Regions from separate parts of the Paenibacillus sp. plas6 genome, predicted to be linked through region 1. Evidence: a T-box and tRNA genes for the amino acid it is inferred to sense, from the RefSeq annotation. Region 1 holds a T-box; the other regions hold tRNA genes.

What was found. The T-box of region 1 lies ahead of AC2TDL_RS16360 (valine--tRNA ligase). A T-box ahead of a tRNA ligase gene usually reads a tRNA of that ligase, here a tRNA-Val.
Region 2: it encodes a tRNA-Val, which carries the amino acid that the T-box ahead of AC2TDL_RS16360 (valine--tRNA ligase) is inferred to sense. The anticodon was not compared.
Region 3: it encodes a tRNA-Val, which carries the amino acid that the T-box ahead of AC2TDL_RS16360 (valine--tRNA ligase) is inferred to sense. The anticodon was not compared.

What each region holds. Positions count from the first base shown of each region.
Region 1 covers NZ_CM170151.1:3,722,161-3,726,554, forward strand. Annotated here, with positions in the region: gene AC2TDL_RS16355 (LysM peptidoglycan-binding domain-containing protein) at 1-1,138, shown strand, start outside; T-box leader at 1,192-1,440, shown strand; gene AC2TDL_RS16360 (valine--tRNA ligase) at 1,494-4,136, shown strand; gene AC2TDL_RS16365 (bifunctional folylpolyglutamate synthase/dihydrofolate synthase) at 4,153-4,394, shown strand, end outside.
Region 2 covers NZ_CM170151.1:2,488,705-2,493,098, forward strand. Annotated here, with positions in the region: rRNA gene AC2TDL_RS11215 (23S ribosomal RNA) at 1-976, shown strand, start outside; tRNA gene AC2TDL_RS11220 (tRNA-Asn) at 1,067-1,142, shown strand; tRNA gene AC2TDL_RS11225 (tRNA-Thr) at 1,146-1,221, shown strand; tRNA gene AC2TDL_RS11230 (tRNA-Glu) at 1,254-1,328, shown strand; tRNA gene AC2TDL_RS11235 (tRNA-Val) at 1,394-1,469, shown strand; tRNA gene AC2TDL_RS11240 (tRNA-Gln) at 1,480-1,554, shown strand; tRNA gene AC2TDL_RS11245 (tRNA-Lys) at 1,567-1,642, shown strand; tRNA gene AC2TDL_RS11250 (tRNA-Leu) at 1,649-1,731, shown strand; gene AC2TDL_RS11255 (PadR family transcriptional regulator) at 1,878-2,399, shown strand; gene AC2TDL_RS11260 (ABC transporter permease) at 2,569-3,687, shown strand; gene AC2TDL_RS11265 (ABC transporter ATP-binding protein) at 3,800-4,381, shown strand.
Region 3 covers NZ_CM170151.1:1,726,714-1,731,107, forward strand. Annotated here, with positions in the region: gene mmsA (multiple monosaccharide ABC transporter ATP-binding protein) at 1-1,137, opposite strand, end outside; gene chvE (multiple monosaccharide ABC transporter substrate-binding protein) at 1,228-2,292, opposite strand; tRNA gene AC2TDL_RS07670 (tRNA-Lys) at 2,527-2,602, opposite strand; tRNA gene AC2TDL_RS07675 (tRNA-Tyr) at 2,618-2,703, opposite strand; tRNA gene AC2TDL_RS07680 (tRNA-Phe) at 2,713-2,788, opposite strand; tRNA gene AC2TDL_RS07685 (tRNA-Asp) at 2,817-2,893, opposite strand; tRNA gene AC2TDL_RS07690 (tRNA-Val) at 2,901-2,976, opposite strand; tRNA gene AC2TDL_RS07695 (tRNA-Met) at 2,980-3,056, opposite strand; rRNA gene AC2TDL_RS07700 (23S ribosomal RNA) at 3,191-4,394, opposite strand, start outside.

The DNA of each region.
Region 1 (4,394 bases):
GGACAGTGAAGTGTTCACTGTATCTCATTCGCGCGGCAGCGACGATCAAGATGCAGAATATGCATATGAGGAACAAGAAAAAACAGAGCAGCAAGCTCAAAATGAGTATTATGACTCGAATGAGAACGGCTTGTCTTTTTACGCGGAAGAGGTGCGCAATGCTCAAGAGGAAGCGGAGGAAGCAGAAAGGGTTGAGGCAGAGAAGTACGAAGGTCAACAGCTTAGCTATTTGCAGCAGCTCGAACTTCGTTATGGGCAGCTAGCTACGCAGGAGGAGCAGTATCAGAGGTCTGAGCAACAGGAGCAATACGAACAATATGAGCAATATGAGCAACAGGAGCAATATGAACAGTACTCACAAGAAGCAGATGATACACAGACGGAAGTAAATGAGCAGGAAGTTTTACTAACACGATCATCAGATAATAAAGCTGCAAATGAGGAAGAAAGTGTGCGGTACACTGAAAGTGAAAATAAACAAGACAGTAACACCGATGTTTACGCACCATTACAAACGGTGTATGCTGCAACGGAGGAAGTAGACTCGCGCACAGAACAAGAAGAGCAGTTTGCAGAGCATAATAACAATGAAGAGATCCAATGGTCTTCTTCATCATGGGATACGCCAAAAGATGCAGAAGATTCGTTGCAACAGGAGGAACGCGAGTCAACCTTGCAATCACTCCAGCTTGATGAAGAAAATCCAGAGCAGGTGCCTGAGCTGGAAAAGGTCGATCAGTCACTTGCAGAACCGCCAATTGAACGAGAGCTTCATATCGCGCTTAATGCCAATCAAAAAGAGCAAAATGAAGTGTTAGGCATTCGTACAATACTCAATTCTAGTTTGCGTGAACAGGCAGCACAGCAAGCTGCAAGTTTACAACAAGAACAAGAGCGTGAGCGTGATGAGCAAGAAAAGAAACGCTCTAATGATGAGCAAATTGAATGGAAGCAGCTATTTTTAAGCAAACGACAAGAGCAGAACGAATTTAAGCGGATCAGAATGTGCATTGTCCAGAAAGAAGATACACTTGAGCAAATCGCTTCTCGTTACAGTGTTAATCCGCGCGATATTTTACAACATAATAATTTGTTCGAATCGGCAATTACAGAAGGACAGCTATTGTATATACCTTAATAGCGAATAAAATTGACTAGTTGCTCGTCTTACGTTATTATATTGATATATGTGTAATAATGTTGATGAGGAATAATATACATTTGTTTCCTTCAGAGAGTAGAGCTGTTCGCTGAAAGGCTCTATAGGTTAACGTGTATATGGGTCGCCTCTGAATTGCCAGGCTGAACGCAAAGATTTTTGTCATTAGGTGTGGCCGGTTACAGCCGTTATCTGTTAAAGTGCCATATGCTCAAGCAGTTTTACTGCTTACATATGGAATGAAGGTGGTACCACGGAAGCTTAAGCCTTTCGTCCTTTTAATTAAGGATGAGGGCTTTTTTTATTGCATATTTAATTTGTGGAGGATGAAGATATGTCAGACAATCAATCTAAATTGAGCATGCCAACAACTTATGATCCAAAAGCTGCTGAACAAAAGTGGTATGATTTTTGGATTAAAAATAACTTCTTTCAAGCTGGCAAGCGTCCAGATGCAGAGCCTTTTACAATTGTAATACCGCCGCCAAACGTTACTGGTATGCTGCATATTGGTCATGCGCTTGATTTCACTTTGCAAGATATTATTATTCGTCAAAAACGAATGCAGGGCTATGATGCTTTATGGCTGCCAGGTACGGACCATGCCGGGATTGCAACGCAAACAAAGGTAGAACAAAAACTGCGTGAGCAAGGCTTGTCGCGTCATGATCTTGGTCGTGAGAAGTTCCTTGAGCAAGTATGGGCTTGGAAAGATCAATATGCGAATACAATTCGTGAACAATGGAAAAAAATAGGACTTTCTCTTGATTACTCACGTGAGCGTTTTACGCTTGATGAAGGGCTTTCTAAGGCGGTGCGTGAAGTTTTCGTTCGCTTGTATGAGAAAGGCTTAATTTATCGCGGCAAAAAAATTATTAACTGGGATCCTGCAGCTCGTACTGCTCTTTCTGATATTGAAGTTATTTACAAGGAAGTTACAGGAAACCTGTATCATCTACGCTATCCATTGAAAAATGGTTCAGGATATATTACTGTTGCGACAACTCGTCCAGAAACGATGCTTGGAGATACAGCAGTTGCTGTACATCCAGAGGATGAACGCTATAAGCATTTAATCGGTGAAATGATTGTACTGCCAATCGTAGGTCGTGAAATTCCAATCATCGCCGATGAATATGTTGAGAAGGATTTTGGTTCAGGTGCGGTTAAAATTACTCCAGCCCATGATCCAAATGACTTTGAAGTTGGTGAGCGTCATAACTTGCCGCAAATCATCGTTATGGATGAAACAGGAACAATGAATGATGAAGCAGGTCCATACAAGGGCTTAGATCGCTTCGAATGCCGTAAAAAATTGGTTGCTGACCTGCAAGAGCAAGGCGTGTGCATAAAAATTGAGGAGCACGTACATCAAGTTGGTCATAGTGAGCGCAGTGGTGTTGTAGTTGAGCCATATTTATCTACGCAATGGTTCGTAAAAATGAAGCCACTTGCGGAAGCAGCAATAGCTGCACAAAAAGCAGGCAAAGGCGTTCAATTTATCCCAGAGCGTTTTGAGAAAATTTATCTTAACTGGATTGAAAATGTACGTGACTGGTGTATTTCTCGTCAGCTATGGTGGGGTCATCGTATCCCAGCTTGGTACAATGACGAAACTGGCGAAATTATCGTATCTCGTGAAGATCAAACAGATCCTAAGCTGCGTCAAGATAATGATGTATTGGATACTTGGTTTAGCTCTGCGCTATGGCCATTCTCTACACTTGGCTGGCCTGAGAAAACAGCAGACCTAGAGCGCTACTACCCAACAAATGTGCTAGTAACAGGCTACGATATTATTTATTTCTGGGTAGCACGCATGATCTTTACAGCGCTTGAGTTTACAGACCAAATTCCGTTCAAAGATGTGCTAATTCACGGTCTAGTGCGCGATAAAGATGGTCAAAAAATGTCCAAATCGCTTGGCAATGGTGTTGACCCAATCGATGTTATTGAACAATACGGTGCAGATGCAATGCGCTTTATGATTTCAACAGGCAGCACGCCAGGTCAAGATTTACGTTTCCGCTTTGAAAAAGTTGAACAAGCGCGTAACTTCGCAAACAAAATTTGGAACGCGTCTCGTTTTGCTTTAATGAACCTAGAAAACTTTAAATATGAAGATATTAATCTTAAAGGTAATTTGAGCACTGCGGATCGCTGGATATTGCATCGCTTAAATGAGACTGTGCGTGATGTTACTCGTTTAATGGACAGCTATGACTTCGGGGAAACTGGTCGCTTGCTTTACAATTTCATTTGGGACGATCTATGTGACTGGTATATCGAATTTTCTAAGCTTAGTCTTTATGGTGAGGATGAAGCAGCGAAAAAAGCGACTCAATCTGTGCTTGCATATGTATTAGATCGTACATTGCGTTTAATTCATCCGTTCATGCCGTTTATTTCGGAAGAAATTTGGCAGCACTTGCCGCATGAAGGTGAAACTATTACGCTTGCTTCATGGCCGACTTATGATGAGTCATTAGTTGCAGAGCAAGCAGTAAAAGAAATGGATCTATTAATGGATATGATTCGCTCTGTGCGAAATATTCGCGCTGAAGTGAATGTACCGATGAGCAAAAAGGTGGAAATGCTTGTTAAGCCGTCTTCCCAAGCGGAATATGATATTTTAATTTCTAACGAGGAGTTTATCAAACGTTTCTGTGGAACTAGCTCGCTAGAAATTTCGCTTGACATCGTTTCTCCAGATAAAGCAATGTCGGCTATCGTAACTGGCGCAGAGCTATATTTGCCGCTAGCTGGCTTAATTGATATTGCTCAAGAGATTGCTCGTTTAGAGAAAGAATTAGAGCATCTAAATAAAGAGGTAGAGCGAGTAGAGAAAAAGTTAGCTAATGAAGGTTTTGTTGCTAAAGCTCCTGCCAAAGTTATTGAAGAAGAGCGAGCTAAGATGAAGGACTATGCTGAAAAACGCGATAAGGTTATTCAACGAATTGCAGAACTTCGTAGCTAAGGAAGGGTGAGCTAAGATGGACGATAATAAAGCAGCTGCGAAGATGAGCAGCTATGACGAAGCAGTCGAATGGATTAATAGCTTAATTCCATTCGGCATTCGTCCGGGCTTAGAACGCATGATAAAATTGCTTGAGTCCTTTAACAATCCGCATCGTCGCTTGCGTGTTATTCATGTCGGCGGAACGAATGGAAAGGGCTCAGTCTGCTCCTTTTTAACCCATGCCTTAATTAAGGGTGGATATGATGTCGGGACATT
Region 2 (4,394 bases), 1.2 Mb from region 1:
TAACGGTCCTAAGGTAGCGAAATTCCTTGTCAGGTAAATTCTGACCCGCACGAATGGCGTAACGAATTGGGCGCTGTCTCAACGAGAGATCCGGTGAAATTTTAATACCTGTGAAGATGCAGGTTACCCGCGACAAGACGGAAAGACCCCATGGAGCTTTACTGCAGCTTGATATTGGACTTTGGTACGATCTGTACAGGATAGGTGGGAGCCTAGGAAGCATGAGCGCCAGCTTGTGTGGAGGCGCCGTTGGGATACCACCCTGATCGTATCGGAGTTCTAACCTGTCGCCCTGAATCGGGCGAAGGGACCGTGTCAGGTGGGCAGTTTGACTGGGGCGGTCGCCTCCTAAAGCGTAACGGAGGCGCCCAAAGGTTCCCTCAGAATGGTTGGAAATCATTCGAAGAGTGTAAAGGCAGAAGGGAGCTTGACTGCGAGACCCACAAGTCGAGCAGGGACGAAAGTCGGGCTTAGTGATCCGGTGGTACCGAATGGAAGGGCCATCGCTCAACGGATAAAAGCTACCCTGGGGATAACAGGCTTATCTCCCCCAAGAGTCCACATCGACGGGGAGGTTTGGCACCTCGATGTCGGCTCATCGCATCCTGGGGCTGAAGTAGGTCCCAAGGGTTGGGCTGTTCGCCCATTAAAGCGGTACGCGAGCTGGGTTCAGAACGTCGTGAGACAGTTCGGTCCCTATCTGTCGCGGGCGTAGGAAATTTGAGAGGAGCTGTCCTTAGTACGAGAGGACCGGGATGGACGTACCGCTGGTGTACCAGTTGTTTCGCCAGAAGCACCGCTGGGTAGCCAAGTACGGAAGGGATAAGCGCTGAAAGCATCTAAGCGTGAAGCCCCCCTCAAGATGAGATTTCCCAAGTAGTAAGACCCCTTGAAGACGACGAGGTAGATAGGCTGGGGGTGGAAGTGCAGCAATGCATGGAGCTGACCAGTACTAATCGGTCGAGGGCTTATCCTAAATGATTCGTAAGATGAGAAACTTTCTATCCAGTTTTGAGGGTGCAAGCCTTCAGGCAGCTACTTAAGCTGTTTGTGAGCGATAAAATGTTCCCTGATAGCTCAGTCGGTAGAGCACTCGACTGTTAATCGAGTTGTCACAGGTTCGAGTCCTGTTCGGGGAGCCATTTGCTCTCATAGCTCAGTCGGTAGAGTGCATCCATGGTAAGGATGAGGTCACCGGTTCGATCCCGGTTGAGAGCTCCATTTTCCTCATGGTTGGACAAGCTAGATAATATGGCCCGTTGGTCAAGGGGTTAAGACACCTCCCTTTCACGGAGGTAACAGGGGTTCGAATCCCCTACGGGTCACCAATTTTAATTAAGCACTACTGAAAAGCTTTAATAAATGTTGTTTTTTTGGATAAACTATCCCTTACGGAGGATTAGCTCAGCTGGGAGAGCATCTGCCTTACAAGCAGAGGGTCGGCGGTTCGATCCCGTCATCCTCCACCATTATAAATATTGGGGATTAGCCAAGCGGTAAGGCAACGGACTTTGACTCCGTCATTCCAAGGTTCGAATCCTTGATCCCCAGCCATTTTCTCTTTGAGAGCCATTAGCTCAGTTGGTAGAGCACCTGACTTTTAATCAGGGTGTCGAAGGTTCGAGTCCTTCATGGCTCACCATTTTGTGCGCGTGTGGCGGAATTGGCAGACGCACTAGACTTAGGATCTAGCGGGCGACCGTGGGGGTTCAAGTCCCTCCACGCGCACCATTTATAAAATTAACTCCACCAGAGAAATCTGGTGGTTTTTTTGTAATTATAGAGTAATATGCAGTGAAATATTGCAGGATGAACGTTGACGTTTTTTTTTTATTTAAGAGAAAATAGGTTAAGCGCAAGGAAAGGAGCTGAGCAGTTTGAAACAACGATCATTAATATTGCTTGGGCTATTAATGCGCCAGCGTCAGCATGGGTATCAAATAAATGATTTTATAGAGAAAAATCTAAGCTCCATTACCGATATGAAAAAACCAACTGCTTATGCAACTTTAGATAAGCTTAATGCGAATGGTTATATTGACATAGAACATGAGCAAGAGGGCAACCGTCCACCTCGTAAAGTTTATGCGATTAATGATAAAGGTAGAGCTTACTTCTTCGAATTGCTTATGGACAACTTAACAGAGTCTGAGACATATCACTATAAAGGTGATGTGGGACTAATGTTTATTGACTTTTTATCACAAGAGCAAGCGCTAAAGTCTCTTACTCTGCGTCTAGAAAAAAATAAAAAAATGATTGAGCAGTATACTAATGTTCCTCAGCATGTTACCACACAAGGGGTTAATTTAGTCATACGACATAAGCTGATCATGCTTCAGGCAGAAATTCAATTTCTTGAGGAAGCGTTACAACAATTAGGTAAGAAACATTTATAAGAGTCTTTTCATAAAACGAAAGGGCTCTTTTTTTGCTTTTATGGAAAATTTCATTGTTTTGTCACTCTTGTGTATAAATCCGTCAAATTTGACTAATCATAATTGAAATGAAACAGATTATAGTCTATACTTGAATAGTCAAATCTGACTATATAAAGAGTGAACAAAATTGTATTTAGCATTGAAAGAGCTACAGCATGGCAAATCGAGATTTGTTATGATTGCGGTTATCACAATTTTAATTTCATGGCTAGTATTTATTTTATCTGGTCTAGGTAACGGCTTATCAACTTTAGCAGCAGCTACAATGAAAAACGTTGATGCCAATTATGTAATGTTTGAGGAAGGCTCACGTTCATCGATGAGTCGTTCAGTTATTAGTGAAGATTTAATAACAGAGCTATTAAAGCAACCAAATGTGGAAGATGCATCTGCAATGGGACAATTAACGGCTACTATTGTTAGAAATGTTGACGATGAGGTTTTAAAAACTGATATAACTATTATCGCAGTACAGCCAGGCAGCTTTTTAGAGCCTGAAATAGTAGAAGGCAAGCCGCTTGACGCTAACGATAATATGGGCGTCATCGTAAATGATACTTTAAAGGATGAAGGTTTTGCAATCGGAGATACAATTTCCATTGAAGGATCTGTAGAGCAGTTTACAATTGTTGGTTTTGTACGTAATGAAACTTACAACCATATGCCAGCAGTTTTTGCAACGATGGAAAAGTGGAGAACAGCAGCTTTTGCAGCTCCAGGCTCAGATCACAATGTTTCAAATCCAGTTAATGCGATAATGTTGCAAGGTAAAGATATTGATCCAGAGCAAATTCAAGCTAATTTTAAGGGTGTTGAGGTAGTAACTAAGGGAGCAGCCGTAAGAGGTATGCCAGGTTATATTGAAGAAAGCGGAACGATAACAATGATGTTAGTATTTTTGCTTGTAATTTCCGCTTGTATCTTAGCAGTATTTTTCTATGTATTAACGTTGCAAAAAACAAATCAACTAGGTGTTATGAAAGCACTAGGTGCTAGTCAATCATTCTTAAGCAAAATGATTGTATCGCAAGTATTTTTACTTTCATTGGTAAGCATTGTTATCGGTATAATCATTACTTATTTAACTGCTATGGTGTTCCCAGCTGGTATGCCATTTGATTTAGATACTAAATTAGTCATTATTTATGGACTAGCCTTGCTAATTATATGTACCCTAAGTTCCGTTTTATCAATTCGCAGAATGAAAAAGATCGATCCGCTTATTGCGATTGGGAGGGTTGAATAATGTCTATTCTAACATTCACACAAGTATCTAAAACCTATTTACAAGGGGAACAAACTGTTACAGCGTTAAAAACGTTGACTTTTCATTAAACAAAGGTGAATTCGTAGCTGTAATCGGTCCTTCTGGTTCAGGGAAAAGTACATTTTTATCTATAGCAGGAGCATTGCTTCAGCCAAGCTCAGGAAGCGTCGTTATCAATGGCAAAGCTATTGATAAGCTAAATGCTAAGCAGCTTACTGAAATTCGTTTAGATGAAATCGGCTTTATTTTTCAATCGAGCAACCTGATCCCTTTCTTAAATACTACAGATCAACTGCTAGCTGTTAAACGAATGAAGGGAAAAGTAAGTGCTGCAGATGTTGAGCGAGCAAAAGAAATTTTAACTAAACTTGGATTAGGCAATAAATTAAAATCATATCCAGAGCAACTTTCTGGTGGTGAAAAACAGCGTACTGCTATTGCGCGAGCATTTATGAATGATCCTTCTGTATTACTTGCCGATGAGCCAACTGCTAGCCTTGATACTGCCCGTGCACATGAGGTTGTACAGCTAATTGCACAAGAAGTTAAAGATCGGCAAAAGGCTGCGATTATGGTTACACATGATGAGCGTTTGCTTTCATATTGTGATAAGATTTATCGTATAGAAGACGGAATATTAATGCAGCAAAAGGAAAAAGTTTTATCACATTAATCGTTTGCTCCAT
Region 3 (4,394 bases), 2.0 Mb from region 1:
TACAATTTGATACTTGGAAATTCGCTTAAGATTGGAAAGCGTAATATTGCGCTTAATATCTTCAATTAAAATTAATCCATATTCTTTACGGTCTTCAGTTACATAAGCAATTCCTGCTTCGATTGCATCACTTATCGACTTAATCTGTAAAACTTTGCCGTCCTTCTTAATTTCTCCGCTCTTTTTAATGCCGTAGCTTTCGCCAAATATACTCATCGCAAGCTCAGTCCGTCCTGCACCCATTAAGCCTGCAACCCCAACAATTTCTCCTCTTTTTATATGAAAATTGACATTATCTATGACGATTCGTCCTGCTTGTGTAGGATGCTGTACAGTCCAATTGCGAACTTCAAAGAATGTTTCGCCGATATTCGCATGTCTTGTCGGATAACGTTGCGTTAAGTCGCGTCCAACCATCCCTTTAATAATTCGTTCCTCGGTAATTTCATCTTTATCCATATACAGCGTTTCTATCGTTTGACCATCGCGCAAGATTGTAATCGCATCTGCTACCTTCATAATTTCATTAAGCTTGTGAGATATTATGATTGAAGTTAATCCCTGCTCCTTAAACTGCAGCAACAAGTTCAGCAAGTTTTCACTATCCTCTTCGTTCAGAGCGGCAGTAGGCTCATCTAAAATAAGCAGCTTAACCTCTTTCGAAAGAGCTTTCGCAATTTCCACCAGCTGCTGCTTACCGACCCCAATTAAACCGGCTAGTGTTGTTGGATGTTCAGATAAACCAACCTTTTCTAGCAGTTTCTTTGTTTCGCGCTCAGTTTCATGCCAATTAATGATTCCCTTCTTTGCTCGTTCATTGCCTAAAAAGATATTTTCTGCAATCGATAGCAATGGAATTAGTGCCAGCTCCTGATGAATAATAACGATTCCTTTTCGCTCGCTATCTGATATATCTCTAAATTGGCAAAGCTGGCCATCAAAGAATATTTCACCTTCATAGCTTCCTGATGGATATACACCGGATAGCACCTTCATTAACGTTGATTTTCCTGCTCCATTTTCCCCCATAAGTGCATGAATCTCACCTTCACGCACCTTTAAGTTCACGTTATGAAGTGCTTTTACACCTGGAAATGTTTTCGTAATACTCCGCATTTCTAAGATTATCTTTTCCAATCGACACACTCCCATTTCTATAGAATGGATAGGAATAGAAATGACTTAGTAATACGTGATTACCAAGTCATTTTTTTACTTCACCTATAATTAAAAGTCACTTTCTGAATAATAGCCTGAATCAATCAACACTTCTTTGTAGTTTGTAATATCAACACTTACAGGTTCAAGAAGGTAAGATGGAACAACCTTCACACCGTTATCATAGGTTTCTGTATCGTTAACTGTCGCTTCTTTACCTTCTAACACAGCCTCCGCCATAGAAACTGCTACTTTAGCTAGCTCTCGAGTATCTTTGAAGATTGTAGATGTTTGTTCACCTGCAATAATCGATTTTATAGATGCAAGCTCTGCGTCTTGACCTGTAATGATTGGCATAGGCTTATCTGCTGAACCATAGCCAACTCCTTTAAGTGAAGAAATAATACCGATACTAATGCCGTCATATGGAGAAAGTACAGCATGTACGAGATCCGTTGTGTAGTTTGCGCTTAGCAAGTTATCCATGCGCGCTTGTGCAGTTGCACCATCCCAACGAAGAGTTGCAACTTGCTCCATTTGTGTTTGACCGCTCTTTACAACTAATTTACCGCTGTCGATATACGGTTGTAGTACACTCATAGCTCCATTAAAGAAGAAGTATGCGTTGTTATCATCAGGTGAGCCAGCAAATAGCTCAATATTAAATGGTCCTTTCCCTTCTTTTAAACCAAGCTTTTCTTCAATATAGCTTGCTTGTAACACGCCAACCTTAAAATTATCGAACGTTGCATAGTAGCTAATATGAGGAGTATTACGAATTAAACGGTCGTAGGAAATTACTGCAATCTTTTCATCTGCTGCTTTTTGTAATACTTCTGTTAAGGATTCACCGTCAATCGCTGCAATAACTAATACGTCTACTCCTTTCGTAATCATGTTTTCAATCTGTGAGACTTGGTTTTCAATAACATCCTCTGCGTATTGCAAGTCAACCTTGTAGCCGAGTTCTTCAAATTTCTTCTTCATATTGTCTCCGTCAGCAACCCAGCGTTCAGAAGATTTCGTTGGCATCGCAATACCAACACTCCCCTTACCGCTGCTTCCGCTTGAGGAACAAGCAGCAAGTACTACAGTCAGTAAAGTAACAATCATCATTACGGCTATTTTTTTCATTTTGTAACCCCTTTCAATTTATCGTTACACTAATAGTGTAGTTTCCAAAGGTTTACATGTCTTTCCAATAAATTAGCTAATATTTATAATTTTTTAACGTGCATAAAATGAAAAAGAGTGGCTTGAAACAAGTTTGCTTCAAGCCACTCTACCGTTATTATTAAGTTTACAGATTAGCATGATCAATAGTATTTAAAACAAAAAAAGAGAGTTACCTCTCTAGTTTGTAAAAAATGGTGAGCCATGAAGGACTCGAACCTTCGACACCCTGATTAAAAGTCAGGTGCTCTACCAACTGAGCTAATGGCTCTCAATTAAGAGAAAATGGTGGAGGCTGATGGATTCGAACCACCGAACTCGTAAGAGAACAGATTTACAGTCTGCTGCGTTTGGCCACTTCGCTAAGCCTCCACAAATTAGTGGTGGCTCGGGACGGAATCGAACCGCCGACACGAGGATTTTCAGTCCTCTGCTCTACCGACTGAGCTACCGAGCCACATTTTTATAATTTTTTTGCATTAAAATGGCGGAGCTGACGAGATTCGAACTCGCGTTCTCCTGCGTGACAGGCAGGCATGTTAGGCCTCTACACCACAGCTCCGCATTAATGGTGGAGGATGACGGGATCGAACCGCCGACCCTCTGCTTGTAAGGCAGATGCTCTCCCAGCTGAGCTAATCCTCCATATGGTAGCGGCGAAGGGGATCGAACCCCCGACCTCACGGGTATGAACCGTACGCTCTAGCCAGCTGAGCTACACCGCCACATTTTTTCGACTTGTCCATATTACTGAATAATCATGGACTTGTCAATAGTTTTACTTACAATAATGTAAGTTTTATATTGAAGGTTTGCACCTTCAAAACTGGATAGAAAGTTTCTCATCTTACGAATCATTTAGGATAAGCCCTCGACCGATTAGTACTGGTCAGCTCCATGCATTGCTGCACTTCCACCCCCAGCCTATCTACCTCGTCGTCTTCAAGGGGTCTTACTACTTGGGAAATCTCATCTTGAGGGGGGCTTCACGCTTAGATGCTTTCAGCGCTTATCCCTTCCGTACTTGGCTACCCAGCGGTGCTTCTGGCGAAACAACTGGTACACCAGCGGTACGTCCATCCCGGTCCTCTCGTACTAAGGACAGCTCCTCTCAAATTTCCTACGCCCGCGACAGATAGGGACCGAACTGTCTCACGACGTTCTGAACCCAGCTCGCGTACCGCTTTAATGGGCGAACAGCCCAACCCTTGGGACCTACTTCAGCCCCAGGATGCGATGAGCCGACATCGAGGTGCCAAACCTCCCCGTCGATGTGGACTCTTGGGGGAGATAAGCCTGTTATCCCCAGGGTAGCTTTTATCCGTTGAGCGATGGCCCTTCCATTCGGTACCACCGGATCACTAAGCCCGACTTTCGTCCCTGCTCGACTTGTGGGTCTCGCAGTCAAGCTCCCTTCTGCCTTTACACTCTTCGAATGATTTCCAACCATTCTGAGGGAACCTTTGGGCGCCTCCGTTACGCTTTAGGAGGCGACCGCCCCAGTCAAACTGCCCACCTGACACGGTCCCTTCGCCCGATTCAGGGCGACAGGTTAGAACTCCGATACGATCAGGGTGGTATCCCAACGGCGCCTCCACACAAGCTGGCGCTCATGCTTCCTAGGCTCCCACCTATCCTGTACAGATCGTACCAAAGTCCAATATCAAGCTGCAGTAAAGCTCCATGGGGTCTTTCCGTCTTGTCGCGGGTAACCTGCATCTTCACAGGTATTAAAATTTCACCGGATCTCTCGTTGAGACAGCGCCCAATTCGTTACGCCATTCGTGCGGGTCAGAATTTACCTGACAAGGAATTTCGCTACCTTAGGACCGTTATAGTTACGGCCGCCGTTTACTGGGGCTTCGGTTCATAGCTTCGGCTTACGCCTAACCATTCCCCTTAACCTTCCAGCACCGGGCAGGCGTCAGCCCGTATACGTCGTCTTACGACTTTGCACAGACCTGTGTTTTTGCTAAACAGTCGATTGGGCCTTTTCACTGCGGCCCCCTCGGGCTATTCACCCTACCGGGGCACCCCTTCTCCCGAAGTTACGGGGTCATTTT